Regions from separate parts of the Chryseobacterium sp. UNC8MFCol genome, predicted to be linked through region 2. Evidence: riboswitches for the same ligand, from Rfam matches in the RefSeq annotation. Region 2 holds a riboswitch; each other region holds the start of a gene.
The links. Region 2 has a riboswitch for cobalamin ahead of M030_RS0115835 (acyl-CoA thioesterase). Riboswitches for the same ligand answer to the same signal wherever they lie in the genome.
Positions count from the first base shown of each region.

Region 1: it holds a riboswitch for cobalamin, as region 2 does, so the genes downstream of both, prpB (methylisocitrate lyase) here and M030_RS0115835 (acyl-CoA thioesterase) in region 2, are expected to answer to the same signal.
Region 3: it holds a riboswitch for cobalamin, as region 2 does, so the genes downstream of both, M030_RS0116540 (TonB-dependent receptor plug domain-containing protein) here and M030_RS0115835 (acyl-CoA thioesterase) in region 2, are expected to answer to the same signal.
Region 4: it holds a riboswitch for cobalamin, as region 2 does, so the genes downstream of both, metE (5-methyltetrahydropteroyltriglutamate--homocysteine S-methyltransferase) here and M030_RS0115835 (acyl-CoA thioesterase) in region 2, are expected to answer to the same signal.

Region 1 is NZ_AXUZ01000004.1:183,984-191,976, forward strand. Features, by position in the region: gene M030_RS0104000 (bifunctional 2-methylcitrate dehydratase/aconitate hydratase) at 1-42, opposite strand, end outside; gene prpC (2-methylcitrate synthase) at 122-1,276, opposite strand; gene prpB (methylisocitrate lyase) at 1,263-2,171, opposite strand; cobalamin riboswitch at 2,558-2,750, opposite strand; gene M030_RS23700 (transporter suffix domain-containing protein) at 3,205-3,468, shown strand; gene M030_RS0104020 (hypothetical protein) at 3,541-4,023, opposite strand; gene aroQ (gamma subclass chorismate mutase AroQ) at 4,189-4,755, shown strand; gene M030_RS23710 (prephenate dehydratase domain-containing protein) at 4,786-5,445, shown strand; gene M030_RS0104035 (phosphatidylserine decarboxylase family protein) at 5,505-6,827, opposite strand; gene M030_RS0104040 (alkaline phosphatase) at 7,003-7,993, opposite strand, start outside.
Region 2 is NZ_KI535290.1:327,985-335,977, reverse strand. Features, by position in the region: gene M030_RS0115845 (XAC2610-related protein) at 1-655, shown strand, start outside; gene M030_RS0115840 (HD domain-containing protein) at 664-1,254, shown strand; gene M030_RS0115835 (acyl-CoA thioesterase) at 1,416-1,799, opposite strand; cobalamin riboswitch at 1,914-2,095, opposite strand; gene M030_RS0115830 (hypothetical protein) at 2,129-2,926, opposite strand; gene M030_RS0115825 (endonuclease MutS2) at 3,165-5,312, opposite strand; gene M030_RS0115820 (GNAT family N-acetyltransferase) at 5,435-5,953, shown strand; gene M030_RS0115815 (acyltransferase family protein) at 6,010-7,035, shown strand; gene M030_RS0115810 (uracil-DNA glycosylase) at 7,137-7,778, shown strand; gene M030_RS0115805 (hypothetical protein) at 7,765-7,993, opposite strand, start outside.
Region 3 is NZ_KI535290.1:480,680-488,672, reverse strand. Features, by position in the region: gene M030_RS0116565 (Crp/Fnr family transcriptional regulator) at 1-65, opposite strand, end outside; gene M030_RS0116560 (GNAT family N-acetyltransferase) at 148-684, opposite strand; gene M030_RS0116555 (VOC family protein) at 700-1,095, opposite strand; gene M030_RS0116550 (hypothetical protein) at 1,118-1,894, opposite strand; gene pafA (alkaline phosphatase PafA) at 1,999-3,645, shown strand; cobalamin riboswitch at 3,755-3,933, shown strand; gene M030_RS0116540 (TonB-dependent receptor plug domain-containing protein) at 3,963-5,801, shown strand; gene M030_RS0116535 (DUF5074 domain-containing protein) at 5,818-6,900, shown strand; gene M030_RS0116525 (CCA tRNA nucleotidyltransferase) at 7,061-7,993, opposite strand, start outside.
Region 4 is NZ_AXUZ01000004.1:488,761-496,753, reverse strand. Features, by position in the region: gene metE (5-methyltetrahydropteroyltriglutamate--homocysteine S-methyltransferase) at 1-2,198, opposite strand, end outside; cobalamin riboswitch at 2,380-2,565, opposite strand; gene M030_RS0105535 (Lrp/AsnC family transcriptional regulator) at 2,720-3,181, shown strand; gene M030_RS0105530 (hypothetical protein) at 3,248-4,015, opposite strand; gene M030_RS0105525 (hypothetical protein) at 4,651-6,951, shown strand; gene M030_RS0105520 (SEL1-like repeat protein) at 6,962-7,993, shown strand, end outside.

The DNA.
Region 1 (7,993 bases), on a different contig from region 2:
TTTATCCGGTTGCGGTCTTTCATTTGAAATGTGTGAACTCATTGTATAGTTTTAATTTTATAGGAAAATGGAAGGTTTAAAGTGGTCAACTTTAATGTGCTTCTCATTCTTTATTTTTTAATTATTTTCTGTTGCTGATCGGGACAAATTCTTTGTTTTCAGGGCCTGTATAGTTGGCACTCGGGCGGATTATTTTTCCATCCTGTCTTTGCTCGATAATATGGGCACTCCATCCGGTTACTCTTGAAATAACAAATAATGGAGTGAACATCAGGGTTGGCACTCCCATTAAATGATAAGAAACAGCAGAGAACCAATCCAGGTTCGGGAACATTTTCTTTTCGTCCCACATAATGGTTTCCAGTCTTTCGGCAATATTGAACAGCAGCATATCTCCGGCTTCATCGGAAAGTTCCTGTGCAACCTTTTTAATGACAACGTTTCTAGGGTCTGATATGGTGTAAACCGGATGTCCGAATCCAATGATCACTTCTTTATTGGCAATACGTTTACGGATGTCTTCTTCCGCTTCATCCGGAGAATTGTAACGGCTTTGAATCTCAAAAGCAACCTCATTGGCTCCTCCGTGTTTTGGTCCCCTTAAAGCACCGATAGCTCCTGTGATAGCAGAATAAATATCAGAACCTGTTCCGGCAATAACGCGGCTGGTAAAAGTAGAAGCATTAAATTCATGCTCTGCATACAGGTTTAAGGAAATCTGCATAGCCTTGGCCCACGAATCAGAAGGTTTCTTTCCGTGGAGTAAGTGAAGGAAGTGCCCTCCGATCGTATCGTCATCGGTTTCCACATCAATTTCTTTTCCATTGTGGGTGTAATGATACCAGTATAATAATCCTGAACCGAAAGAAGCGAGTAATTTATCCGCAATATCCCTTGCTCCGGCAATATTGTGGTCATCTTTTTCCGGCTGGATGCTTCCGATCGCAGATACCATAGAACGCATAACGTCCATAGGATGGGCAGCAGCAGGGATACTTTTTAAAATATTTCGTACAGAATGGGGTAAACCTCTTAATGATTTTAGCTTGGCCTTGTAATTTTTCAGCTGGGCTTCTGTGGGCAACTGACCATAGATTAAAAGGTAAGCGACTTCTTCAAACTGTGTTTTTTCTGCAAGGTCCAATATATCATAGCCTCTGTAGTGCAGATCATTGCCGCTTTTTCCGACACTGCAAAGTGCTGTATTACCGGCAGCTACCCCCGAAAGTGCTACGCTTTTTTTTGGTTTAAACGTAGGTTCATTACTTGTTGACATCATTATTCTTTTTAAAAAGGTTATCTAATTTTTGTTCATAATCATGGTATCCGATGCTTGTGTAGAGTTCTTCTCTGGTTTGCATGGTATTGAGTACATGAGCTTGTGTACCGTCTTTGCGGATGTGCTCAAAAACATTTTGAGCCGCTTTATTAGCCGCCCTGAAAGCTGATAGGGGATAAAGAATAAGCTCTACTCCAGCTTTTTTAAGCTCGTCGACCGTATACATCCGGATCATCCCAAATTCTGTAATGTTTGCCAATACAGGAATTCCGGTAGCATCTACAAATTTCTGATACAAACTGATATCAGTAACGGCTTCTGCAAAAATGAAATCTGCACCGGCATCTTTGTAAGCAATGGCTCTTTCAATTGTTTTATCCAAGCCTTCAACTGCAAAGGCATCTGTTCGGGCCCCTATGACAAACTGATCGTTTGTTCGGGCATCGACAGCGGCTTTTAACCTGTCTGACATTTCATCCTTACTTACAATTTCCTTTCCGGGACGATGTCCGCAGCGTTTAGCTCCCACCTGATCTTCAATGTGAAGCGCTGCAGCACCGGCCTTAATAAGAGACTTGACTGTTCTGGCAACATTAAATGCTGAAGGTCCAAAGCCCGTATCTACATCAACCATCAGCGGCAAATCACAAACATTGGTAATGCGCTGAATATCTGTCAATACATCTTCTAGGGTGGTGATCCCCAGATCGGGAATTCCCAAAGAACCGGCAGCAACTCCTCCTCCCGAAAGATAAATGGCATTGAAACCTGCCTGCTGTGCCAATAATGCATGATTGGCATTGATGGTACCTACAATCTGGAGAGGATTTTCTTTTTGCATCGCCTCCCGAAACCGCAGTCCGGGCGACTCTAAGCGTTCATTTTTAGTCATTGTTAATATTTATCATTTAGTTAAATAGGTATTTGTAATGAGGGTTGAGCTATAGCTGCCTGTCGGAAATCCGATGCGTGGAATCAGTTAAAATGCTATGTATAAAACATTTTCCGATCTCTACCTGTTGTTTCAGGTTGAGATAGACGGGATTGTGAATGGGCATATTTGTCAACTTTTTAAGGGTTAAACCATATAAAGTTCCTGTCAGGCTTCACAATACTTTAGGGGAAATAAAAATTAAGGAAAGGAAAATATGTTTATAGGCTAATAGCAGATGTATTGCATCATTCATCTATCTCAACAATAGGATGAGCACATAAAAGTATAATCACACTGTTATCTATATCATATCATACCTGACTATAAGCTTCAGACCGCGAAAGCATCGTCAATTCAAAACAGGCAGGTCTCCTGACTTGTAACAGTTTTTATCTTCCTTCCCATTTACAGAGCAAACAGTGGACATGATGTGATAAAAACCTTGGTGTGTTACTTACAGTTGCGCGACAGTTCGTGATTTGCACACGATTCCCTTTTAATACACAGCTAAGTGTAACCAGTTTTGGTTGATAAAGAAGGTGTTAAGAACTCCTTGGTGGTAAATATAGACATTTTATTGAAACAGCCGCATCTGGAATTGTTTTTTATTTTAAAAAAGCTTTAAACCATTGAAAATATGGGTGATATTTTCAATTAAAGCTTTTATTTTGAAAGGAAATAATAGTTGATTTTAACAATATTTGTAATTTTTTTAACACCAAAAATTATGCTTTGAATAGAAAGCGATTCACTCCTTTTTATTTTACTGATGAAAATCATGTTATCTATTTGTTAAGTTTTGAGACTTATCACAGACTTTATGATGAATGATCTGAAAGGCGGATTTTTCTGTTCTGACTGGCAGCTCATTTAAATATTTTGCTTCAAATCCTTAAAATGACACTTCATGATCCTTAAAATACACTTGATTCACAAAACTGATCGCCTTGATCATTAAAATTTCTTGCTTTGTCCTGAAAAAACCGACAAAATGCCGAAAGAAAAGTTCAGCCTTAAAAACAAACCAGAATATATTTTCCTGGTTCTGGGAACGTTATGCCTGGCAGCAGTTCCTGCTCTTTTTCTTTTGGATTTTCCCAATAAAGCTGCAACAATTCTGATAGTAATGATCTGTGGGGAAATTTTATTTCTGATTACTATTGCCCTTTCCGGAAAAGGTTATACTGATAAAATAAAGGAATCTTTTACCGGTTTTTTTAGAGTAAGACAAAAGTTAAGAAACAAGAAAAACTGAAAATTATAAGAAACAGATGTCTATGCGGGAAAAAAAAAGACAGAAACAACAGTGTTTCTGTCTTGTAAGTCGTTATAAAGAAGAAATGTATACTTCTATTTTTGTTCCATCGTAATTAAAAGTTCCATCTTCATTCTTTTTGCCTAATTCCCACTTGAAATCTACAGGTCTATCCCATCCTGCTCCTAGTTTTCCTCCATTCACGGAGCGGGCGTAATCTATGTTTTCGGTCGTAATTGCAGAATGAAAGAAAGTTTTGTCTATCAGCCTATAGAATCCAAGGGCTTTTCCTTTAGGGATTACGGAATAGCCGTCCCACTTTTCTCCTCCCATGTAGTCGAACTTTCTCAGCCATGCCTGACCTGTAAGTTCTGATAAATCATTGGGACTGATGCTGGCGCCTCTCATATAAAGTGTATACGCTACTACATCATGACAAACTCCGGTGTTGTATTTGCTGATATTCTCAAAGCCTGCAAGAAGTGCATTGGCAACAGTGGCTCTTTCCGAAGGGCCTAATTGAGCTTTCGTAGCTCCTTCTGGTGTTAATGACATATTAATAAAATTTTGTTTTTGGTCTTGTAAAGATAAGTTTTTAAAATTAAAGCGAAAATCATATTAATTTTCTGCATCTGCTGTATTCTCCTATGACGTGGACAACGAAGCGTCAGGGTTTCGATACAATTCAATTAAATTGTTTATTTTTAAAATAAAAAACAGATGATGAAAGTAGTGTTTAAGTTTCTATTAATTATCTTCTGCTTGGGAAGTACTGTATCATGCCTGACCCATTATGATGAGAAGAACAATGCCAAACTATTGCTGAAACTGATTGATAAAAGACTGAAGGTCTCACCTTTGGTTGCGAAAAGCAAATGGAATACAAAAGCTCCTATTGATGATCCCGTGCGAGAAAAAGTTATTCTGGACAGTGTGAAAATTAAAGCCCAGAAAATGGGAATTGATGAAAACCTGGCGGTTCAGTTTTTTCAGGCACAGTTTGAAGCCGGTAAAATAGTACAAAGGCAATTGCATAGCCGGTGGCAAATTCAAAATCAGGCATCTTTCAATCCAGTTCCGAATCTTGCTACAGAAGTTCGTCCTGTCTTGGATCGTCTTACTCCTCTGTTGTTACTGGAACTGAAAAAAAATAACCCTCATACTCTGAATGCTCAGTCAATAAAGATATTAAGAAAAGAAGCAAGAAAGATAATTAGCCCGGAATTTACCGATGACGTTGTGGAAACGGCGATACAACCTCTTGAAATCGCTGTCACATCAAAATAACGGAATAAATTAATGTACAAATATTATCCTTTGACAAAAAATATAACAATCATCGGATCCATCCGATATGTGGTGGGATGGATTATAATGGTAAGTCTTTGGGGAAGCTGCCATTTAAACAAAATCAACCCTTCAGAAAAAATAGCGTATCTCGGGCCTCCGGCATCATTTACTCATTCGGCGGCCGGGAAGAAGTTTCCGTCACAAACGCTGGTATTTCAAAACAGCATTGAAGAGTGTTTTATTTCTGTACGTTCAGGGATCGCGGAAAAGGCAGTTGTTCCTTTGAAAAATTCTATTGGAGGCATTGTAGTGCCCACTGAAAAGGCATTGAAAGTGTTTCCTGATATTATGATCGAAGATTCTCTGGAGTTGCCCATATCCCAAAACTTAATGGTTGTTCCCGGAACGGTTGCTATTAAAAAAATTTATTCTCATCCGCAGGCTTTACGACAGTCCCGTCGACTTATAGACAGCCTTTATCCCGCTATTCCAAGAATTGAATACTCCTCTACTTCGGCAGCGGCAAAATGGGTATCGGAACATCCTGAAGAGAAAGCAGCAGCTATCGCCAATACCGAAGCTGCAAGATTATACAAACTGAAAGTCATTAACACTGATATCCAGGATGATAAAAATAACAGAACAATGTTTATCATTATTTCAAAAAAGAATAAAGAGCTGCACTAGTGTCAGGCAGCTCTTTATTGTATAGTAATCTAAGGTTTGTTTTGATAATTTCCTGATTATTATGAAACTACACCGATTCTCGCTTTTAAAGGGATATTGTAAGTATTTAAGCATGGCGTCTGCCCATGAAAATCAAAATCAATATTGACATCCGGTCTGAAAATCAGGCAATGAGTGGAGCCTCCAAAATGGAAGGTACCGATAGGATCTCCTTTTTTTACTTGTTGACCTTCTGTAACCATAATTTCACAACTCGACACTTCCGCCATTCCAACCGCTACAAAACACATTAATCCTATTTTTTCATTATCGGATTGAATGAAAATCAATGCGCGGGCTGCCAATTCTGTAATATATCCCTGAGAATCATTCGGCCCTGATGGATCATAGCCTTCAACAGGGGCTTCTGCATAGTAAGTTCCCGGAACATTCTGAATGGCTACTATTTTTCCGTCTACAGGGCTATTCCATCTGTGATAGGTTTTGGCGCATAAAAAGGCCTGATAAACTGTGCTGTTATCTCCAAACTGCTGTGCCAGCTCATGATTATTCATAATATCAATCAAAGAATAAGGCTGGCCTTTCATCCAGAATTTATCTTTCATTTTAGCATTGGTAACCACATTATAAGGGGCAGATTCGCAAGCATTAACAATTACTGACGGGTCCTGATCTTCGGGGCTTACCTCCCGTACTCCAGGATTGAACTGTCTGGTAAAAAAATCGTCCCAGCTTTTATATCCGAAATGCGGCTGATCCGGCTGGCATTGGTAATTGTAAATAAAATTTTGTAATGCATCCTGCGGATTATTCCCCTTTCCTCTCAAGGGATCCATGGCTGCAATAGCTTCAAGAGCCGGCTGTGAAAACCATCCGATCGGGTTCGTATAATCCGGCTGTGGCTGGGTGACAGGCCCATTAACCAAAACATATTGTGAGGCCGGAGATTCCAGAAAGGTTTTCCATTCTGCCAGGATAACGCTTAGTTTTTCATTCACTACAGGATGAAGGAAAGTGAGGTATCCTGCCTGAGTACCCATCGCCCAGTCCAGAATTGCATTGATAGGAAAGCCAACCAATCCTATACTGTCTTCTATAGTACTGTAACAGGGAGCTTCGTTCAAGACCTGATTGATGATGAGCAACATAGTTTCAAAGTTTTTAACGGGCTCATTGTAGCCTTGCGGAATTTCATCATACATGCTTGTAAAGCTCATGTATAAAGTAGGATCATTATAAATAGCCTCCCTTAGTGCATTAACTGCAGGGCTGAGAGGAAGTCTGGTATGCTTTACCTGATTTACTTTTTTCTCGATCCAGTTATTGAGAAAACTTCTGTCGGAGGGAAGCCATTTCCCTACCCTGTACTTTACATGATTCATGGTATGAGTCTTTTAGAGGTTATTTTTATACTTTAAAGTTACCTCTGTTCTTCTATACCTGCAATAGTATTTCTACTTAAAGTAAGATACGTAAAACTACTTAAACAAAAAACAAGACGGAAGAAACCCGCCTTGTTACCAAAAAATAATATGATATGAAAAAATATGAATGTTTTTATATTTGTGATGCATTCAACATTAAGTTATGCAGATCTGTATTCTTTATAAAGGGTTGCAACAGTTCACTTCCCGGTCCGAATGCCGCTACTTCCACATAGTCTCCGGAATGATCCATACTGATCCACCCTACGGAGTTATGTTTTTTCTGAATTTCAGAATACAGTTTGAAAGGAAGCTTTTTATAATTGTAAAGCCCTTCTTCCTTCTCCAACCCGTTATAGAACCCCAGAAGCTGCCTGGCTTCATCATCGGTCAGTACGATTTGATTTCCTTCATAGATCCAGTCTTTGATATCTTTCGGTGAATAGTCTTTATGAATTTTATTTAGTATATATTCATTGGTATATTTATAATCTGAAATACTGTTGAAGTTTTTCGTAGCATTACTTCCGTAGATGGTTCCGGGATTGGCATTTCCATGATCTGTTGTGATGATCACCAATGTATTTCCGTCTTTTTCAGCGAAATCAACAGCTGCTTTTACCGCTTCATCAAAAGCGATCTGGTCGTGGATAAGGGCAGCAACATCATTGGCATGTGCCGACCAGTCTACTTTTCCGCCCTCTATCTGGAGTACAAAACCATTCGGATGATCTTTCATCTGGTCAATAGCTGATTTGGCCATTTCAGCTAATGTTGGAGTGTTTTTAAACTCAGTCAGATGCGTTCTGTCTATACTGTAAGGTAAAGCTCCAGTACTGAAAATACCCAGTGTTTTACCACCTTGTTTTATGTTTTTTAAATCGTTCCGGTCCTTAAGAATCTGATAGCCCTTGTTCCGGTAAACTGCATAGAGATCTTTTTTGTCTTCTCTTTTTCCCGGATTAAAAAATTCATCTCCGCCACCCATTAAAACATCAATTTCGAGATCGGCATACATTTCGGCAATTTGTGGTTCTGCATTTCTCTGAGCCGAATTCACACAAAATCCTGCCGGTGTAGCATGAGTGATGGTCACTGTGGTCACACAACCTGTTTTTTTGCCT
Region 2 (7,993 bases):
TATTGTATTGGGACCTTTATGCTTTGGGCAATACCAGTTTGAGATTAAAAATGTATCAAAAAAATACAATGCAATTATCAATGTGGAAAATTGTTTTGATGACCGGTGTAAAGATAAAGGAACGATAGAATTATACGATAACAAAAACACTAAAGTACAGACTTTTACTTCTGATAATCTTATATTTAATTTAGAAAAGGGGCAGAAATTGGTCCCTGGTAAGATGCTTCAGCTATCCAACGAACAAAGTCCGGTCATTATTGATGATTTTAATTTTGACGGAACTGAAGATATCGCCATCAGAAACGGAAATATGGGGAATTATAGTGCTGATTCCTACGATGTCTATGTGTTTAACAGTACGAGAATGGCTTTTGTGAAAAGTGCAGAGCTGACTGATATCGGATCCAATTCTCTGGGATTATTTACCGTAGATCACAAGCGGAAAAGGCTTATTGCTACGGGCAAATCAGGGTGCTGCATGTTTTTTACAACGGAATATGCTGTAATTCCTAATAAGGGACTGGAAGCAGTGCTGGAAAAAGAGGAAGATATGACGCAGGAAGACCGCGTAAAAGTCATTACGAAAGAGAAAATCAACAATAAATGGATGACTAAAACAAAAGTATATTCATCAGAACAATATAAAAGATAGAAAGTACAATGAAGATTCAGAGAGAGATCGATTTTATCCTTGCAGTAGATGCTTTGAAAAACGTACAAAGAAGAAATTACAATGCAGATGATTCCAGAAGGGAAAACACAGCCGAGCATTCGTGGCAGATCATTATTTTAGCTCAGATTCTTTATCCCTATGCTAAAAACCGCGCGGATATAGATTTATTGAGAGTAATAAGAATGCTTTCTATTCATGATCTGGTAGAAATCGAAGCAGGAGATACTTTTCTGTTTGATGAAGATGCAATGATAGGTAAATTTGAAAGAGAGAAAATATCGGCTCAGAATATTTTTGGTATCCTAGATGAACCTTTGCGTACGGAATTCTTTAATCTATGGCTTGAATTTGAAGAGGAAAAAACACCGGATGCAATTTTTGCGTGTGCTATCGATAGAATCATGCCCTTTATTCTCAATTCGCATACTTCAGGTAAAAGCTGGACGGAAGCTGGGGTAACGGAGAGACAAATCAGAAATATGCTGGAAAATGCTATCACAAGGGCTTCTGATGAAATGGGTGAGGCTTTTGAACTTTTGTTGAACAAAAGCCTGGAAACTGAAAAAGTTTTGAAATAAATGGTTACCCATAAAATAAGATCCTTGTTAGAATAATAAATAAGCCAGCTGTGCAGCTGGCTTATTGTATATTAAAAGCAGAATCCGGAATAAAAACATTGTAATGGGCTAGCTCACGAATGACTCGGGCGGCCAAAGGCCGCCCGAGTCATTCGTGAATATTATAGTATCTGAATTGGTTTCTTGAATTCATCAATCGCTACAAAAGTAAAATCACCTATAATCGCTTTTTCTCGCTCGTAAGAGTACATTTGCTCGGTAAAGATCTCAACATTTACCTTCATACTCGTTTTTCCTACATATGAAACTTTTCCGATCAACTCTACAATTGTTCCTGCCGGGATTGGTTTTTTGAAATCAATTTTGTCACTGCTTACCGTCACCACTCTTTTTCTTGCGAAACGGGTTGCGGTAATGAAAGCCACCTCATCCATCAGCTGCATAGCCGTGCCTCCAAAAAGAGTATCATAATGGTTGGTAGTGTTAGGAAAAACCGCTTTAAAGATTCTTGTTTCGGATGCTTCAATTCTTTCTTCTGTAGTCATATTTCATTATTAATTAAAGCGAAATGAAATGTTATCAAACAACAGAATAATGACAGGAACTTTAAAAATCCCTGAAACAATCCATCAGATCAAAACAACTTCAGATCGCGAAAGTTTCTTGTTTAAGAAAAAGGCAGGTCTCCTGACTTGTAACATCTTTTATCTCCTTCCCATGCCCCGCACAGTGGATCTTTTATAAAAGACTTTTGTTACTTACAGTTGCGCGACAGTCCGTGATTTTCACACGGTTCCCTTTTAATCTGCGGTTAAGCAGAACCAGTTTCTATGATGAATAAGTATAAAACTTTTCGGGTGCAAAAATAATGAAATTATTCCGGATTATGATAAATAATCTGGCTGATCACTCTCCCTTTTTTGATCGTCCAGAGAGTCGTATATCTGTTTTCTCCTGAACCATTGATCATATAAAGAAAAATATTATCATTGTCAAGAGCCGTTACCGATACATTATTGAAATCCATAGTAGGCTGGAACATGTTCTTAATGGCTTCTCTTACAAAAACAGAACCTCTTCCCGGTTGCTGAACTCTGATAGATTTGATCTCGGTCATCCCTTCAGGAAGGTCGTTGCCTATTCCCCACGGTTTTATCTTATCAATGGTAAGAATCTTTCCGTCGGCGTCCTTTTCCTTTTTACGGTAACCTGCATTGGAAGGGTAGACGTCAATAACTACTTTGCTTCTTTGCGCGGTAGGAACTTTAGGGTCGGAATTATCTGTAAAGATCATAGATTTCCCGTTTTTTGACTTGGTGGGAGTGTAGGCCGGAAGCTGATCAATATAGGCAATACGCTCTTTGTTGACCATTCCTTCCTTATCAAGAGTTTCATATCTTACAAAAGGTTTGTCATCATCCTGTTTCTCAGGATATTTGATCCATATCCATTCCGTTTCTCCGGGAGCAGGTTTTACATAAACAAAGACATCTCCTTTGCGCATACGGATTTTATCTACAATCTTTCGGTAGTTATCTTTGTGTACACGTACATTGGCATATCCTTCTTCTGCTTTTACCACGCCGAAAGGAACCTTATTCTGTCCTTTAGCCAATGCTACAGAGAAAATACTGAAGACCGATAAGTAGAATGCTTTGTTTACTGAAACCATTATCACAAATTTTAGATCCCCAAATATATAAATTAAAAATTGTTGAAAAGATATTTATGTTATAGGAGTTGTTTTAATTTTTTGATGGTAAATTTGTGAAAACAGAACAGCTTTATTTGTATTCTGAATGGTTTTTACGATAATTCATAAAAATATAGACAAGGGTTTGAGATCAAAAAGAAAGAGAGCATCATCAGACACTCTCTTTTATATTGGAATCAATGGATTTTCAGATTGATTAAATTCTCTCAAGTTCATCCGAATCAATCGTAGTTTTGAAAGTTCCGTAATTAACAACTACCTTGTTTCTTGAGATTTTCTCAATAGTTCCTACGCTTGTACTTCCCGTTATACGAACTCTCTGTCCTACCTTCATCCAGACTTCGCGATCGGTTTTGCGTTTCTCTTCCAGTCTTTCATTGGTTTCAGCAATTTTTTCAATCACTTCTTCCTTTTTAAGCTGTTGGGTGATCTTTCTCTTAACCACCTGAAGACGTTTCGTTTCATCCTTATCACTGCCCAGTTTTCTGAACTTTTCCTGCTCCAGTAATTTTACAAAATCTTTGACAACGTCTTTTCGTGATTTACCCTTGGTGTAACTGTCGATGAACGTTTCAATTTTATTTCCAAACTGAAGTTTACGGTGTTCTTCCTCATACAGCTTCTGAAAGTTGAATAACTTCTGCTGAAGCTGGTCATTGAGCTTCTGAAGATTATCACGTTTGTCTTCTACAGATTCTTTTCTTTCTGCAAGATCAGATTTCAGTTTTTCAACTTCAAATTTTTCCTGCTGAAGTTTGACAATCGTTTTATCAAGGTTGACAATGTCATGCTCTACTTTTTTCTTCGCCGAATGGATGATAAACCTTGGAATTTTATTCTTTTCAGCCACTTCAAAAGTAAATGAACTTCCTGCCTGACCTACTTCCAGTTTGTACATGGGTTCCAGGGTCTCTTCGTTAAAAAGCATTGCCGCATTCTGAGCATTCGGAAGTTGCTCAATCACCAGTTTAATATTGGTGTAGTGTGTGGTAATGATGGCAAAACTCTTTTTGTCATAGAAATATTCCATAAAGCTTTCGGCTAAGGCACCTCCAAGTTCCGGATCAGAACCTGTACCAAACTCATCAATTAATAGGAGGGTATCTGCATCTGCTTCGCGGATGATTCCCGACATCTTCTTCAGTCTTGAAGAATACGTGGAAAGGTGGTTCTCAATAGATTGATTATCACCAATATCCGTCATCATCTTCTCAAAGAAAAACATCTCCGATTTTGGATGCACAGGCACCAGAATACCGCTCTGAATCATCAACTGCAACAATCCTACAGTTTTCAGGGTAATGGATTTTCCTCCGGCATTCGGACCGGAAATACAGATAATCCTGTTGTGCTCCGTTAACGACAGGGTTTGAGGGAAAATAGTTTTATTTTCCACCTTATTTCTAAGCCATAGCAAAGGATGGTAAGCATCTTTTAACTTCAGTGTTTTGTGGCGGTTGATCTTAGGAAGCACTCCATTGATGGATTCACTGAATTTTGCTTTAGCCCTTGTCAGGTCCAGATCAAAAATATACATCTGATATCTCCATAGCTGAGGCTGAAATTCTGCAAGATCAGCAGTAAGTTTTCTGAGAACCTTATCAATCTCTTTTTTCTCTTCTTCTTCGTTTTCCCGAAGTTTAAAATAATGTTTTACCACACTATCCGGCTGGATATAAGTGATAGAACCTGTTTTTGAAATTCCCAAAGTTCTTCCCGGAACTCTCTTTTTGAAACCTGATTTTACAGCCAGTACCCTCTGGTCATCAATAATTGTTTCCCTTATGTCATCCAAAAAGTCGCTCTGTCCATAGGTGGTGAGTGCTCTGTTGAAATTTTCCTGGATCGCTTTTTTAGCATGCTGGATTTCTGTTCTCAATCCTTTTAATACAGGGGAAGCTTCGCTTTTTACCTCACCAAAACGGTTAAAAACTTTATCTACTTTTTCAATGATTTCTTTTCTGAATTCCAGAACGGCAACTTCTTCCATCAAAACAGGGAAGGTTTCAGGCATGGTAGGGAAAAACTTCTGAAGCCTTCCGATTTGCTCCGTAAGGGTTTTTATTTTGATGAAAGCACTGTTTTCCAGACGGTAATTCTCGATAAGCATCAGTTTCAGCTCACTTTCAATATCCTCATATTCATCAAACGGAATCGCATTTGAACTTTCAAAACTCGACAGGTATTCTGACGTTTTTTTTAACGAAAGTTCCGCCTCGTCAATTTCCATCGGACGAAGTTGAAGAATTTTTTCTCTTGTTTTCGGAGAATACGCAAATGGGGAGATTTCCGCGAGCAATTGCGGAAACTCTAATTCGTCTAAATCTTCTTTATCTATATACACACTGCAAATTTAGTGAGAAAATGTGAATATGATGCGGTGCACGTTTGAAAATGAGGCAATTTGACACGAAGAGAACAAAATATGACCACTCCTGAATCAAATCCGTTTAGTACATTTGAGTTATGGAAATAGAAACGGATCGATTATTATTAAAAGAAATTAACGAAAGCCATATTGATGATATCCTGAAAATCAGAAGTAATGAAATGATTAATCAGTATGTGAAAAGGAATTCACCAAAAAATAATTACGATGCACTGGAATTTATACTGCACATCAGAAAAAAGACACAAGATAAAGAGATGATCTTCTGGGGGATTTCTGATAAAGGCCAACAAAACCTGATAGGAACCATTTGCCTGTGGAACTTTTCTCAAGATAGAAAAACTGCAGAAATCGGGTACGAACTGCTTCCAGAATACCACCGGATGGGAGTGATGACAGAAGCACTGCGGTCTGTTTTACAATATGGATTTACTATTCTGAATTTGCAAAAAGTTCTTGCATTTACCGACAAAAATAATAAAAGTTCTCAGAGGCTCCTTATAAAAGGTGGCTTTGTTCTGCAGGAAGCAAAAGATAATGGAGAAAAAAATGAAAACTTGCTTTTTATGTTAAAAAATGAAAGAATGAAAGTGTAAAGGCTATGAATGTTTTTTTTTATATTCGCCATAAATTATAACCATGTACACTATTTATGAAAAATGAAGTAAAATCATTAACCGGCCTCAGAGGAATTGTAGCACTATGGGTAACGTTTTTTCATTTTTTTTATTTTAAAAATATCCTTATCGGAAGTATTGTAGGAAAGGGCTATGTGGCAGTAGATATATTTTTTGTCCTGAGTGCTTTTTTACTGACGGTTTCTTATTCTGAGAAATTTAAGAACCTCAATTTTCAGGTCATTTGGGATTTTTATAAAAAGAGGGTCAACAGGATCTATCCTGTGTATTTTATATCGGTTTTGGTGATTGCTCTATTTTTCGTGGAAACTTCTAAAACCAAATTTTTGATCAATGCCGCATTATTACAATGCTTTTTTAATCCCAATTATCTGTTGAATATAGTTTATTGGTCATTAAGCACCGAGTGGATCTGTTATTTGATTTTCCCCTTTATGCTTTGGTTTATCATACGTTGCAAAATACGAAGCGAGATATTAATCATTGCAAGTTTGTTGCTGAGATTTGTTCTTCCACATCTTCCCGATACCCTTCATATTGGTGCAGATATTCCCATGCAGATAGGGAAATCTTCAAAGTATCTTGATATTCCGTACGGGTTGAATTCTTTGGTAAGAACAATTTCTTCTTATCTTTTGGGAATTGGTGTTGTATCTTTTTCAAGTATCCAGATAAAGAAGGACGGTTATTTCATTTATATTACCATTATATTGTCTGTATTACTTTTGTATACGGATCGGGGATTGTTCTTTATCCCTTTATTATCTGCTTTTATCATTAAAAATTTATACGAAGGAGGACAGAATTTTGTGAAAACATTTTTGGAAACCAAAGCAATATACCTGTTGGGTAATATTTCATACTCGTTGTACATTATACATTATATCGTCAGAAAACAATATATAAACATTGTGAATATTGTATTCATCAACAATCTGATCCTGATCCTGTTTTCTTTGATACTCTCTTATTTTTCCTATATCTTAATTGAAAAAAGAGTGAAAATATTCAGGCCGGCAAGGAAGTTATTGCCTAATTAACTGAAGAGCGGGATTTGGTGTTCTGGTAATTAAAAGATATTTTTGTAACCTGCTTGTAAGTAAAGCCGGAGTATTTAAATCATCACATTATCCCATCAATCATGACCTGGACAGAAATCTTAGCCCCAATAAAAAGCACTGAATATTTTAAAACACTTTGGGAAAAAGTGAAAAACGAGTATGCTACAACAAAAGTTTTTCCCCCGAAAAATCAGATTTTCAGAGCATTGGAAATTACTCCATTCGAAGATGTAGAAGTTGTGATCATTGGTCAGGATCCTTATCATAATGATTATCAGGCTAACGGATTGTGTTTTTCTGTTTCCGAGCAGGTTGCCGCTCCGCCTTCACTGAAAAATATTTTTATTGAATTGAAAGATGATTTGGGCGTGGTGCGAACGTCAAAAGAGCTGGATGACTGGGGAAAACAAGGCGTTTTGTTATTAAATGCAACCCTTACAGTCCGGGCACATACCCCAAACTCTCATAAAGATCTCGGATGGGAAAAATTCACCGATTTTATCATTAAAGAGATCTCCGAGAAAAAGGAAAATGTAGTCTTTGTTTTATGGGGAGCTTTTGCACAGAAAAAAGCCGAACTGATAGATCCGGCCAAGCACTTTATTCTGAAATCTGCACATCCTTCGCCATTCTCTGTTTACAGAGGTTTTTTTGGAAGTAAGCCGTTCTCAAAAATTAATGAATATCTTGTTTCTAAAGGCAAGAAGCCTATTTCCTGGTAGTGTCTGAAGGTTCTTCAGCCTTTTTTATACTGATTCCTATTTTGTATTTTCCGGCCAGAGCAGCTGTACCTCCTTCTGATTTAGGGTAAGGAGTTACTTCCTGTAAGCTGATCATATAGCCGTTGAAGTCTGTAGACTGGTGGTAATTTCTGGAAGGATGATCCATGCTTGCAAGCTCCAGAGTCATCGGTCTGGTAGCGGTTCCCATAACCTGA
Region 3 (7,993 bases), 150 kb from region 2:
AGTAAATACCAGCTTTCGTCGGAAAATTTTGTAAGAGAGCGGAGGTACGTAAGGAGATTTTCCATAATTAAATAATGAATGATTACTAAAGACACTTTTTGGTGTTTTAATTTAAAAAACAGTTGATATTATGATCATATTAAAACTTTACTCCACATCCAGGCTCATAAACAATGCGATCTCATCTGAGTTTTCGTATAATCTGGTATTGAGCCCGGTAATATTAAAACCCATTCTTCTGTAAAATTGTATGGCGGGATAGTTGGTATTCTGGGTTTCAAGCTCAATGACCCGGGAGTTAAGGCGTCTGGCTTCCCTGATTGCGCTTTTTATCAACATGATGCCGGCTCCGTGTCTTCTGTATTTTTGATCAACCAGAATATTCTCGATATAAAAGCTGTTGTTCCAGGCTCTTTGTTCACAGATTATCCAGCCAATAATTTCATCATCAATGTAGGCCGCAAAAGACTGTCCTTTTTCAATAATCTTATTCAGATCCTTGAAATCTTCGTCGCTGGTTTCCCATAATTTGGAATAAGACAAAGGTTTTTCTTTAACTACAAATTCAAAAGAGCCGGAGAATTCGATAGAAGAAACGGTGTAGATCTTTTCAGTAGTATAGCCGTTGTGGCCCCAGTTTATACTTGGGTCGGAGATCAGTTTCAGAAGTCTTTTTATTTCCATAAAGTATTGAATGTATTATATAGAAGTACAGATTTCTATAAGATAATTGTTGGGATCTTTAATATAAGCTGTTTTTTGACCCCATGGTTTTACAGCGATATTTTCATATAAAACAGCTCCGTTTTTAATTGCTTTTTCCACCAATTCTTCTACATGATCAGTTGTGAACCCTAATTCTATTCCAAAGGGTTTTGTTTCTGCTTTAGAGGATAAAAAACCTTGTTTCACATTGGATGAAGCCAGATCAACGGAAGCGAAAGAAAGACTCGTCTCTCCGGTTGACAGCTCTCCATAGTCTTTTTCAGGGGTGATGAATTTTATTTCGGCTTCAAAAGTATTTTTATAGAAATTCATAGATTGTTCTACATCTTCTACATACAGGATTACATATTTGAATTGAATCTTAGCCATGGGTTTTGAATATTAATTATTGTTAATTTAAAATATAATTTTCATCCTGCATCAGTTCAACATGAGGTCCGTTACGGGGATAATAGGGCATCCCGCCAAAATGGCCAAACTGAAGCTGAAATTTCTGGGAAAGATTTCTTACTTTGCTTCCCAGTGAATTGACATCAACGTGCTGAATACGATCTTTATACTGTCTGCCATTGGTGAAAAATAACATCAGATTACACTGATCTTTAAATTCATACGTATTGTAATAAAAAACACTGATATTTTCTTCTTTACAAATAGACGTCAGAGCATGAAGCATATCTCTCTTTGATGATAAAGGAAGATTACAGTCAATCCTGACGGAAAGTACTTCTGCATTGTCTTTTTTTAAGTCTGAGCCTACAATCTGGATAAAATTGTATTTAATATTTGTGAATGTAGTTTCGGCATGATAGGTTTTACTGGCCTTTGCTGTAAAAGGAGTACTGAAATCTATTGATATTGCATGCTCGAGAATAAGCAATTCTTCGATTTCCAGAGCAAACTGAAAGCAGTAATCAAACAGATGATAACCTCCTAATGTAATAACCAGCTGATTATCGTCACTACTCAAATGTAGAAATGCTTGTTTGTATTCTGTTTTAAGGATTTCCAGTTTTAGGATAAAGTCCTTGGGATTATTGACCTTAATTCTGGTGATCAGTTCTGCTGCATTATCAGCATGTCCTCCAATTCCTTCAAAAAATTTGAAAAATTTGAAATGGTATAAATTTTCAGGAAATTTAAAATACCAGTATACTCCTAAAATCATAGTAAAATCGCTTGATATATTGTAAAATATCAAAATTAAATAAAATTTCATACTCCAAAACTTTCAAAACCCTTAAATTTGTGACCAATAAAAATTTTACTTGGATGCTTAGGAACATTTCAATTGCGGCAGCTACTTTCTTGTCCGTAGTTACAATCAATGCACAGAAGAACAAAAACACTCAATTGGAAAGGCCAAAACTGGTCGTAGGTCTGGTAGTAGATCAGATGCGTTGGGACTATTTATACCGTTTTTATGGTAAATATGGAAATGACGGTTTTAAAAGACTACTGAATACCGGATATTCTCTGAATAACGTGCACATTCCTTATGTTCCTACGATTACAGCTTTGGGACATACATGTATTTATACGGGATCAGTACCTGCGATCCATGGAATTGCAGGAAATGACTGGACAGATAAAGAAACAGGTAAAGGAGTATATTGTACAGCAGATGAAGCCGTTCAGCCTGTAGGAACAACCAATACCAAAACAGGAAGCCACTCTCCAAAAAATCTTTGGTCTACCACTGTAACTGATGAATTGAGGCTGGCAACCAATTTCCAGGGAAAAGTAATCGGAGTTTCTTTAAAAGACCGTGCTTCTATCCTTCCAGCAGGACACACGCCCAACGGCGCCTTCTGGTTTGATGACAGTACCGGAAACTTTATTACCAGTACGTGGTATATGAATGATCTGCCTCAATGGGTAAAATCATTCAACTCACAGAATTTACCTGAAAAATTAGTGGCAAACGGATGGAATACCTTGCTTCCAATTAATCAATATACAGAAAGTGCTCCCGATAATTCTCCTTGGGAAGGATTGTTAGGAAGTGCCAAAACACCAACTTTCCCTTACAGCAATTTGCCGCAGGATTATCAGACCAAAAAAGACAACATCCGTTATACACCATTTGGAAATACATTGACCCTGAAATTGGCTGAAGCGTCAGTAGAAGGTGAAAAATTGGGAGGTGACAACATTACTGACTTTTTAGCAATTAACTTAGCTTCTACAGATTATGCCGGACATAAATTCGGTCCGAATTCTATTGAAGTAGAGGACGTTTATATCAGACTTGATCAGGATCTGGCAGAATTCTTCAAATATCTGGATTCAAAAGTTGGAAAAGGGGAGTATACTGTTTTCCTTTCTGCCGACCACGGAGGAGCACATTCTGTAGGTTTCCTTAAAGAGCATAAAATCCCGACCGGTTTCTTTGGAGAAGGAGCTGAAAAAAATATTAACCAAAAGTTAAAAGATAAATTCGGAGCTGATAAACTGATCAATGCTATCGATAACTATCAGATCTATTTTGACAGAAAAGTATTGGCAGACAATAAACTTGAATTGGATGACGTAAGAAACTTTGCCGTAAAAGAATTGGAAAAAGATCCTACCGTTTTATACGCTGTTTCTGTAGATAAAGTGCAGGAATCAAGTATTCCGGAGCCAATCAAACAAAGGATTATCAATGGAATCAACAGACAAAGGAGTGGTGATATTCAATTGATTTCACACGACTCTATGCTGCCTCCATATTCAAAAACAGGAACGACACACAGTGTATGGAACTCTTACGACTCTCATATTCCTTTGATCTTTATGGGATGGGGAGTACAACACGGAGAAAGTAACAAGGCTTATCATATGACAGATATTGCCCCTACTGTTTCTTCTCTGTTAAAGATCCAGTTTCCAAGTGGGAATGTCGGAAACCCGATTACAGAGGTTATCGGTAAATAAATTAATAAGATGTTTATTTTATAAAGGCTGCCTTCATTATGTGAAGGCAGCCTTTTTTCAGGGGTAATTATTCAGGAATTCTTCCTTTGGCCCAATACATTTAAAAAGCTATCTTTGCAAAAAATTTGGTTTCCAGCATATTGGAATGAAAAGGGAATCGGGTGTAACTCCCGGACTGTCCCCGCAACTGTAAATCGCAATAAAAATTTCTGTAAATAGCCACTGTGTAAAAACGGGAAGGTACAGAAAGCGAAAGTCAGGAGACCTGCCAGTTTTATAATCCAAACATATTGCTTTCGGAGGAAAAGTAAAAGAGTATGAGTATAAAAAGATCTTTAGTACTGCTTTTTTCGTCTTATGGTTGTTTTCTTTTTGCACAAGAGAAAGCTATTGATACAATTTATGTCTTCGACAGTCAGATCAATAAAGTCAGGCTTTTTCATCCTGTAAAGATTATCAATACCGAAGACGCTGAAAAAAATTCAACCAATCTCTCAGAGCTGTTGAGATTCCAGTCTCCTGTTTATATCAAAGAAAATGGCCGTGGGGCTGTTTCTTCACCTTCTTTCAGAGGAACGACTGCGCAGCAGACCGCTTTTGTGTGGAATGGGATTAATATTAATTCTGCTTTTTTAGGGCAGGGCGACATTAATAATATCGCTTTATTGGGATATGATCAGATAGGAATAAAGGCTGGCGGAGGAAGTGTCATATATGGCTCCGGTGCTATTGGCGGAAGTATTCACCTTAATAATAATCTAGATTTTAATAAAGGATTTCACGGTTCTTTATTTTCTGAAGGAGCTTCTTTTAATACATTTAATAATCTGGTTAAAGGTTCTTACAGCAATGAAAAACTAAGCTTTCAGGCTTCCGGAAGTCATTCTGTAAGTGAGAATGATTATCAGGTAGATGTAAAAGACGGAAGGAAATATACCAATAACAACGGAAAATACTATAATACCAATTTTAATATATCAGCTGCTTATAAATTAGCTCCTCATCACCAGATATCCTGGATTACGGAGTTTTTTAACGGCATGCAGCATTATCCGGTTTTCTTTGATACTGAAAAAGGTACCAAGTACGGAACCCAAAATGTGAGAAGTTTAGTTTCCTGGGATTGGAACACGACACGATTTACCAATTCATTCAGGGCTGCATATACGGAAGAAAATTTTCAATATTATGCTAATATTGAAGGCCCGGAAACAAGTGGAGGGGCAGGAAAAAACTATATCCTGAAAAACGATTTCAATTATTTTCTTAGTTCAAAATGGAACTTTAATATTATCGGAGAATACCAGTTGAATAAAGGAAGCGGAGAAGGAACTTCAATGCTGGGGAATGTAAGTAGAAATGCAGGGTATATAGTTGGGTTAATACGTTATTTTGCGGCGAAAGATGTACACTTTGAAGCTGGAATAAGAAAAGATTTTGTCGAGGAAATTAGTTCACCGCTTCTGTTTTCTTTCTCAGGAAAATGGAATGCCACACCATGGTACCATGTAGGATTAAGTGTTTCGAGGAATTTCAAAGCTCCAACATTTAATGATTTATATTGGCAGCCGGGAGGGAATAAAGATTTACAACCTGAAACTTCTTACCAGCTGGAATTAAGAAATCAATTTAAGGTCAAAGGGATTACGCTATCTGTTACCCCTTATTATATGGATATCAGGGATATGATCAGATGGCTTCCTACTTCTGCAGGGTACTACGCAGCTTCAAATACCAATAAAGTAGAATCATATGGAGTCGAAGCTCAGTTTGAATATGAGAAAAAGTTTGGAAAACACGTTTTGAAAACGAATCTGGGATATTCCTATACAAAATCTACTGATCTTGAAATTCAGAAACAACTGATGTACGTACCTCTACATAAATTTGTAGGTGGTATCGATTATCAGTATGATTTTATAAAAGTGTATGTACAGGGAATGTTTAACGGACTTACTTATACAGATTCCAATGAAATTAAAGATCAGGCTTTAGAATCGTATTTTATAATGAATGCGGGACTTAGAGCAACATTTTTTAAAAATTATAACTTAGGTTTAAAAATAAATAATATTTTTAATAAAACATATTATACTATGCGGTATTATCCATTGCCTGGAAGAAATTATAGTATAAATTTAAACATTAACTTTTAAAATAAATTAATTGCATATGAATATCAGAAAAATTTTACCTCTTGCGTTATTATCAGCACTACTTTTTAGTGTTTCTTGTAGTAACGATATTGATTTAGGAACGGATACCAATCTTCCTACAAGTTATGAAAAAGGCATTCTTATTGCTAATGAAGGAGGCTTCACAACGCCTACAGCAGATGTTTCTTTTTTAAGCAATACATTAGCTTTCGGATATAATAATATCTATACCAATACCAATAAGGAAGAGCTCGGAAAAGTGCTCCAAAGTATAGGTTTAAATGGAGATCGTGCTTATTTGGTTTCTAATATTCCTAATAAGATTGATATTGTTAATCGAACTAATTTTAAAAAAATAACAACAGTTACTGCTAATCTTGATAATGCAAGGTATATTGCTTTTTCAGGAGGTAAATATTATGTTACGAACAATAATTTTACTACAGTTCCTAACGTAAGAAAAGTGAATGTATATAATGTTTCGGATAATGCTTATGTATCCAGCATTAATTTTCCTCGCTATGCAGAAAAAATTGTAGAAGCTGAAGGAAATATTATAGTACAAACGGACGGTGTAGGATATGATTTTAGTACAACACCTGCTACTTCATTCGCAACCGGATATACCATAACGGTAGTAAAACCATCTACCAATACTGCAGAACAGCCTATTGTCCTTCCTAATGTAGGGATTATCAGAGATCTTATTTCTTATAAAGGTGCGGCATATGTGTTAGCTTCTGATAATACAAATTCTTATATTTATAAGATCAACTCGTCAGCAGGAACCTATACAACAACAACTATTACAGGAATTCCTCAGGGGCAAAAGCTTAGAGCTGATGATGATAAATTTTATCTTTTTACCAGTAGTAAAGAGGTATTTAAAATGAACATTGGTTCAACTGTTGTTCCGACAGTACCTCTTTTATCATTATTTGGAAATGTGTACGGATTTGATGTAATTGATGGTAAACTTTATGCTTCAGATGCCAGCTTTACAAGCGACAGTAAAGTGTATGTATATGATACCGCTGGGGGTAATTTATTGAAAAACTTTATAGCCGGAATTGGTACCAACGGTTTCTATAAAAACTAAAAATTGCGCTTCGGCGTATATTATATAAATTTTTATTTTTTCATCATTTGTGTTTTTTTCCGGCCGGTTTCGAAGAAACCGGCCGGCTTTGTTTTATACAGATCAAAAAAGGCTGCGGCGGGACTTTGTCCCGCCGCAGCCTTTTTTGATATCAATTTTCTTATAATGTTAATCCCAGTTTCTCAGCTTCAGCAATTACAAATTTTGTTGCCTCCTCTTTTTCATTAGGAATTTCGCCTTCCAGAATAGCTTCTTTTACTTTTTCCTTAAGAATACCAATCTCACGACCCGGTTGTAATTTAAACATTTCCATAATTTCTTCACCGGTAATAGGGGGCTGGAAGTTTCTCACCTGATCCTTTTCTTCCACTTCTTTAATCTTGACTGCTACATATTCAAAGTTTCTTTTGAATTTCTCCTGTTTTTTTGAATTTTTTGTAGTAATATCTGCCTTGCAGAGTGTAAACAGGTCTTCAAGATTTTCTCCGGCATCAAACAAAAGTCTTCTCAATGCAGAGTCTGAAGCATCATCAGTAATCAAAGCAATAGGTCTGGATGAAAGCTTTACCATTTTCTGCACATATTTCATATCACTTCCCAACGGTAATTTTAATCTCTGAAAAAGTGTTTTTGTCATTTTTGAACCTAAAAATTCATGTCCGTGGAATGTCCAGCCTGTCCCTTCAACAAACTTTTTGGTAGGAGCTTTTCCGATGTCATGCAGTAACGCAGACCAGCGAAGCCACAGATTATCTGTATTTTCAGATATATTATCTACAACTTCCAGGGTATGGTAAAAGTTATCTTTGTGAGTTTGTCCTTCCACTTCTTCCACACCTTTCAGCTCTATCAGTTCAGGAATAATCAGCTTTAAAAGACCTGTTTGTTCCATGAGTTTTAATCCTACAGAAGGTTTTTCCGAAAGCATGATTTTATTGAATTCTACCATGATTCTTTCCATAGAAACAATCTTGATTCTTTCTGCTTCCTGTTTGATTGCCTCTAAAGACTTTTCTTCAATTGTGAAGTTCAGTGTAGATGCAAAACGTACTGCTCTCATCATTCTCAAGGGATCGTCAGAATAGGTTTGGGC
Region 4 (7,993 bases), on a different contig from region 2:
TGCTGAGCAGGAATTACAGCCTGTGCTTTTTTCAGCAACTCAACCATTTCTTCTTTGGATGGTACCCTTGGAGAGTGGATGTCATAAACACCCGGACCGATTTCATTCGGATATTTAAAGTCTGCGAAAGCATTTAATAATTCCATCTGGCTTCTGGAACATTCAATCGTGATCACATCGGCATCCATATCAGCAATATTCTTGATAATATCGTTGAATTCGGAATAACACATGTGGGTGTGGATTTGTGTAGAATCCTCAACACCACTCGCCGAAATTCTGAAAGCTTCTACCGCCCACTGTAAATAGTTTTGCCATTCTGATTTTCTTAAAGGAAGACCTTCTCTGATCGCCGGTTCATCGATTTGTATAATTCTGATACCTGCCTTTTCAAGATCTGTAACCTCATCACGAATTGCCAAGGCAATCTGTTTGCAGGTTAAGGAACGAGGCTGGTCATCCCGTACAAAAGACCACTGAAGAATCGTTACAGGTCCTGTCAGCATTCCTTTTATCCATTTATTGGTCAGTGATTGGGCATATTGTGACCAATAAACCGTCATCGGATGAGGGCGGTGAACATCCCCATAGATCACCGGAGGTTTTACACAACGGCTTCCGTAGCTTTGTACCCAGCCATTTTGAGTGAAGGCAAACCCGGCCAGTTGTTCTCCGAAATATTCCACCATATCATTGCGTTCAAATTCTCCGTGTACCAATACATCAATCCCGATTTCTTCCTGCCATTGGATGGTTCTTTCAGTTTCTTTCTTCAATAAATGATCATAGTGTTCTGCAGTAAGTTCCCCTTTTTTGAATCTAGCTCTCCAGCTTCTTACTTCTTTCGTTTGTGGAAATGATCCGATCGTGGTGGTTGGAAATAATGGAAGCTGTAATACTTTTTGCTGAACCTCTTTTCTGATATTGAAAGGATTTTTTCTCTGCGCATCTTTTTCTGTCGTTACTTCGACACGGTTTTTTACCTCCTGACTATGTATTAATGTTGAGGTTTTACGGTTTTCCAGGGCTTTTTTATTTTCAGCCAATAGCTGTAAAGTAGGATAATCCGGATTTTCAGAGGCTAATTTTTTTAATACAACAATCTCATGGACTTTCTGTTTCGCAAAAGCCAGCCACTGCTTGATTTCGGGAGATAAAATATCCTCATTTTTTTCTGAATCAAGATCAAAAGGCGAGTGAAGTAATGAACACGACGGAGCAATAAACACTCTTTCAGACCCGATCCTGTTGATGACTTTTCTGATATATTGTAATGATTTTTCGAAGTCATTTTTCCAGATATTCCTTCCGTCTACGATTCCTAAAGAAAGACTTAAAGTATCAGGAATTGTCGATAATACCTCATCCAATTGTTCAGGATCCCGCACCAGGTCAATATGCAAAACATCGATGGGAAGAGAAACGGCTAGAGAAAGATTATCATTTAATCCTTCAAAGTAAGTCGCGACAATCAATTTCAACTTTGGAAATTGTTTTCTGATTGTGCTGTATACTAACTCAAAGGCTTCTTTTGCCTTTTCGTTAAGATCTAAGGCAAGGAACGGTTCGTCAAACTGGATATATTCTGCTCCCTGGTTTTCCAGTTCTTTAATGATTTCAAGATAAACAGGAAGAAGATTTTGAACCAGGTCTAATTTATCAAAGCCTTTTTCTTTTTCTTTCCCCAGAAGAAGGTAGGTAATAAGACCGATAATAACAGGTTTGGCATTGATCCCTGTTTGTCTCGCATTCATAAAATCGATAATGATTTTGTTTGAAAACAACCGGAATTGCTGATCTTTCTGGAATTCAGGAACGATATAATGATAGTTGGTGTCAAACCATTTGGTCATTTCCATAGCAGTAATATCCAGGCCATCTTTCTGATGTCCTCTTGCCATCGCAAAATACAGATCAAGCTCTGAATATTTACGATCGGTGGCAATGTCCTGATAGCGCTCCGGAATGGCACCCACTGCTAAAGTCATGTCCAATACATGATCATAATATGAAAAATCATTGCACGGAATAAGATCAATACCTGCTTCCTGTTGTAATTTCCAGTTTTGTTCACTGATGGTTTTCCCTGCTTCTTCTAATTCATTAATAGAAATTTTCCCTGCCCAATACTGTTCGCAGGCCTTTTTTAGCTCTCTGTTGCTACCAATACGCGGATAGCCAAGAATGTGTGTTTGCATTTTCTTTTCAACTTTTAAATTAAACTCTGGTTTTTAAAAGCTCTTTTGAATGCTTCACAATACTTTCGAAAGCGATAAGAATCTTTGTGGGAGAGGTACAATAAGGACGTAATTTTCCTGTTAACGGTGAAATACGTTCAATGTATCATCTGTATGACCCAAAAGCTTCAGACCGCGAAAGCATTGTCAATTCAGAACAGGCAGGTCTCCTGGCTTGTAACAGTTTTTATCATCCTTCCCGCTATTGGCAGTGGATATTCTGGGATAAAAACCTTTGGATGTTACTTACAGTTGCGCGACAGCTCGTGATTTTCACACGATTCCCTATTAATTTACATTAGGTAAAACCTCTTCCGGTTGATGAAGTATTTTAAAGAACAAAATATGGCGTAAAGATAGATAATTAAGATGTTTGGTTGGTATTGTTTTAAAATTTAAGGATAAAATTTTGTTTTTGATTATTTTAAAAGGTAAATATTCTTTATTTTTGAAAATATCAATTGTAAAAAGAATAATATCCTGTGGAAAGACTTGATGAAAAGGATCTTCAACTGCTAAGAATCCTGCAAAAGAATGCAAAACTGACCGTAAAGGAGCTTGCTAAAGAAATAAACCTGTCACCTTCTCCCGTTTTTGAAAGGGTAAAAAGGCTGGAACAGGAAGGATATATCAAACATTATGCAGCTGTTTTAGAAGCTGAAAAACTGAATCGTGGATTTACCGTGTTTTGCCAGGTTAAATTGAAAATTCATGACCGGTCTGTAGGACATCAGTTTGTGAAGGATATTGTGGAGATTGAAGAAGTGGCAGAATGTTATAATATTTCCGGTGATTTTGATTTTTTGCTTAAAGTTCAGGTACGGGATATGAAGCACTATCAGGATTTTGTTTTCAATAAACTGGGATCAGTAGATTCTATCGGCAGTACACACAGTACTTTTGTAATGGCTGAGGTCAAGAACACACATGGCGTGACGATATAAAATAAACTAAAAAAAACAGTACCCTACTTAGGTACTGTCAATATTTTTTTACTTCTTGCGACAAGCTTACGGCTCATCACAGGTTCTTTTCAGCTTTGTAAATATTTTATCAAAGTCTTTATACATATTGGTTTCAGCATCGCGTTTCTGTCTGAAGCTGCTGTTGGCGCAGTTGTGGAAGCTCAATCCAATCATATCGATCAGGGCATAATCTTCCTTCTGAGGATCGTTTAATTTTGTATTGAATCTTGCCATAACACCTTTAGGGTCGGCATTGCTTTTACTTTTCAGTTCAATATAATTTTTCCATGCTTCAAACATTTTTTCCCTGTCGGGAGATGATATCGCATCAATATGCTCTCTGCAGGTAGAGTAGAATTTGCTGTCTTTTAATGTGGTAGGGTCGGAGTAAGCAAGAATTTCTTCTTTGTTAAGCTGATACTCATTTTCAAAAGATTCGATGGTTTGCTGCTGCAGCTTTTTCCACATCGGCAGGTTGATTACTTCAAGGCTGTACAATTCTTTTTTCTTATCCTGATATTGTTGTTCCAGCTGCTTCAGGTACTCCTCTTTATTTTTACGTATTTCTTCAAGATTGGAAAGCTTAAACACCGGCTGGATATCAAACTGTACTCCATTGAACTGATACAACAGCTTATTCACGCCGTCTATTTCCTCTTTTTTGTATTTGGCAGCGTCAAAATATCCTTTGTTGTCACAATTGAAAGTCTGATAATTATAAAGGGTCAGACTGGTGTTTTTTGCAGGAGCTTTCTGCCCCCATATGGTAGTAACAGATAGAGCTAACGAAAGCCCGACCATCATTTTTTTCATGTACATAGTAATTGAAGAATCCGAATGTTTAAATTTCGTTCAAAATTAATGCTTTAAATTTGAAAATTAAAGGATTAGACCAAATTTATGTATTTATTTTCTCAATGTGATAATATTTTCAATGAGACCATCTTGTAAGGTTTGATATTTTATTGAAAATTAATGTATTAAGAGATGTTTTGCGCTTTGTTATATCTGGATTTAATTTTAAAGAGGATGTAGCAAATACCATTGATTCAACTTTTTTCTGTCGCTATCAGCCGGAAAGTTTTTTATGACACAACTTTTAAAAACAACAGGTCCTATACAACCTGGTATTGCATCCCGAAACTTTTGTACAGGTAAAAGCCGAACACCAGAAATATCAATTATTTTTTTTCCGATGAAGTGAAGTAAGAAATGCAGATTTTTTTGATATGCTGATCTGTATTGCCTATTTCGAATTAAAATGATGGTTTTGTTTCCAAAATAGACAATTGCAGAAAAGGAGTGTATTACAAATTTTCCTGATTTTATAAGCTTTTTAGTATGTTTTTAATTTTGTTTTGTTTTATTTTGCACACCACAAAATTTTAAACTGACTTCAGATAGCGGGTCAGTGAATGTAACCAAAGAATTACAGAACAAATATTAATATGTACGACAAATTAGAACAACTGTTTTACAGGGGTGAACTGGAGCAGTGTATTGCAGAAGGAGAGGCATACTTATTATCTCATCCTGATGATGAAGAAATTTTATTTTTAATGGCAATAGCCAGTCATGATAACGTTTATTATGATGGTCATGAGGCCGTTTTTGATGCTATACAGGAAAAAATGCTTCCTTACTTCCGCAGAGTTTTACAACTTAATCCCAATCATCAGAAAACACTTTACAGTATTTTGAGCTATCCTTTGGATAATCAATATACGCTGGCGCAGATCGGTAAAAGAAAAAAGCATATTACTGAAGACAATAAGGAAGAATTTATTTCATATGCTGAACAGATGCTCGACGATTCTGAAAATGCAGTCTTCGGATATGATTTTCTGGTTAAAATTTATGAGTCTCTAGAACATAATAAAGTCCTTTTAAATAGTCTGGAAGCCGGCATTTACTTTTTTCAAAAAGAATTTGCAGATAATCGGGAACTGAGGGATCGAAATACATCCCTGTTCTGGATTAAGAAAATATATCTGCTTGACCGCGAGAAAATGATTTCAGGAGCTGACCTTACGGCCATGATTGAAAGAGATCATACAACATTTGTAAGCAGAAATGAATATGATTTTATGAATCTTGCTGATATTGCCTATGAAAACGGTACCGGGGATCTTTCTTTGAAAATGATGCTGAAAGCCATTAAAGGAGAGAATTCTGCTGTGCATATTCAAGAAAAACTGGTAGATTGGTACCATCGTTTTACAGAGATGGTTCAAAAAGGGTTTAATCATCCGGATGTTTTTTATTACCAGCTGATTATCGAAAGAAGCTATCCTGATCTGTTGAATATTACTGAAGATTTCTACTACCACCATGCTCTTGAAGTCATCAATATCCATCCGGAAAATTTTTCGGGCTATCATTTTGCAGGGACGTATTTGTATGAAAAAGAACAATATTCGGAAGCGGTTCCTTTACTGGAAAAAGCCGTGCAGCTATCTTTCAATGCAACATCCTGGAGAAGGAAAGTGGAATCAGAATATTACCTTTACGGATCGGTGCCTGCTGAAGTCCCGGCTTTCACAGATTATCCATCCGATATCTATAACGAAGGTGTTTTTATTTCAGACTTTATTGATGAAATAGAGAATGATAAAGAGACAACAGAATGGGTGGACGTAAGCCGCCAGGTATATGAGAGGGCCTACCATGCATTCAGGAGGTATTATGAAGAAGGCAAGTTTGAAAGTGATTATTATAATGATCTTCATACCAGGGCGATGTGCTGTAATAATCTGGCCATCAGATATTCCCTGTCGGGAGACGCCCATGCTGCGGCTGTCACGGCTTCTGAAGGTTTGCAGTATTCAGAGTTCGGAGAGTTGCATCTTGTCCTGATCGATGCCTTATTGGATGGTGAAGATTATGAAAACGGAGCGGTGGCATTGAAGAATTATTTCCATCTGTACGATGAATGTGAAGATTTTTATTATAAAAATCTCTATAACAGGGCACGGCAGCTTGAGGTACATGGTATTTTAGGAACCTATGATATCTATGCTGATGCCCAAGAAATGCTTATTTCTCTCTATCAGCATACAATAGACAACTCTGAAATAGATGAAGACGACTACAGGGATCTCGAGGCGGCCAAGAATACTTTAGAAAGAATTCTCTACGAGCGTTTTGAAACCGAAGAAAGCATAACCCGCCAATCCTATTATGAAAATATAGCCAAACAATTCCCTCTGGAGCCTAATCCACAATATGTCCTGATGCAGATTTTTAACGAAAATGAAGATTATGAAGGGGTTGCCAGAACAGCAAAAAGTTATCTTGACAACAAAAAGAATTTCCTTTTAGATCCTTTTGATAAAGTCAAGACTCTGTATATGATTCTTAAAAGTGATTATCTGAGCGGAAGATATGCGGATGCGGCCTCATTATTCAGTGAATGTGATGCTGAAAGTGGTGAAATAATGAATCCTGAAGATTATGTACTTTGGCTGCGCTATGGTGTTCAGATCTTTGAAAAATTGAATAATAAAGAGCAGACCTTATTGCTTGCTGACAGATTTTCCGGCATCTACCAAAATGAAGAGTGGGGATATGACAGTCTGATGGAAGATGTTGAACTTGCCAAGGCAGGGGTGTTGTATCATTCGGGAAATCTTAAAGAAGCTCACGCAGTTTTAGAATATATACGTTCGTTTTCAGATTATAATCCTCTCGCAGATGAATATAAAAATTCATGGAAGAAGCCGGGATTGTTTTCTAAGTTTGGATTTTAAGAGATAGAATATGGCACATCGTATTTACACTTATAATGTTGATTCTACTACTCTGGATGAGTTTCCACATTATCTTGGGGAATGGAATTATGAGATCCCGGAGCTGTTACTTCCTTTATTTTCAGGTAATCCGAGATCAAAAGGAAAAGCATTGGTCTTTGACAAAGAAAGCGGAATTTCAATGTTGAGAAGTTTTTATGATCTGTTAGGGGAGCATTACCGGCTGACTTATAAAAAGGTATTCTATGAGCCTGTCAATAAAATGTTTGAAATTTTAAATGAACTTCCTTATGATACTTTTGTAATGAACGCAAGGGATGTCTTCAATATGAGTGAGGAAAAACATAGTGATCAGGCAAAAGATTGGGTGCTGGAAATCAAAGAGAAAAGCAAACTATATCAGAAGGCAATCCGCAACAGAGACCTGGCAAAGCTTGAAAGAGCACTTTTTTCAAGGCACGGATATGATTCTTTTTTAGAACTATTGGAAACAGACTGGGTTAAATACGGACTTGGATATTGGAATGAAGAACTCTGTAAAAATCCGTCAGAGGTGTATGAAGTGAACGGACTCTGGGGATTAAAAAGCTACAAAGGTGATATATTAGCTCCGCCAGTGTATGAAGAAATTTTCGAAGCAAATGAGGATGGAGTAGCCGTGGTACAAAAAAACGGCAAATTCGGATATCTGTCAAACGACGGAAAGACTCTCACAGAATGTGTATATGATGATGCCAATGATGCTTATTTCATAGAAGAAAAAAATTACGGACCTGTATTTATTGGCAACAAAGCAGGTTTATTAGATATTACTACCACAGAACTGATTATTTCCTGCGAATATGATGAGCTTGAATTGTTAAGATATACCGGACTCTTCAATGCTAAAAAAGACGAAGTGTATTGTGTAATTAATATAAAAGGCAAACAGGTTGTCGCAGATCATTCGGACAAACCCTTTCATTATGATTATTCCGGACTCCTTTATCGTCACCTGAAAGGAACTTCAAAAAGAGCTTATTACAGTCTTGATGGTATTTTC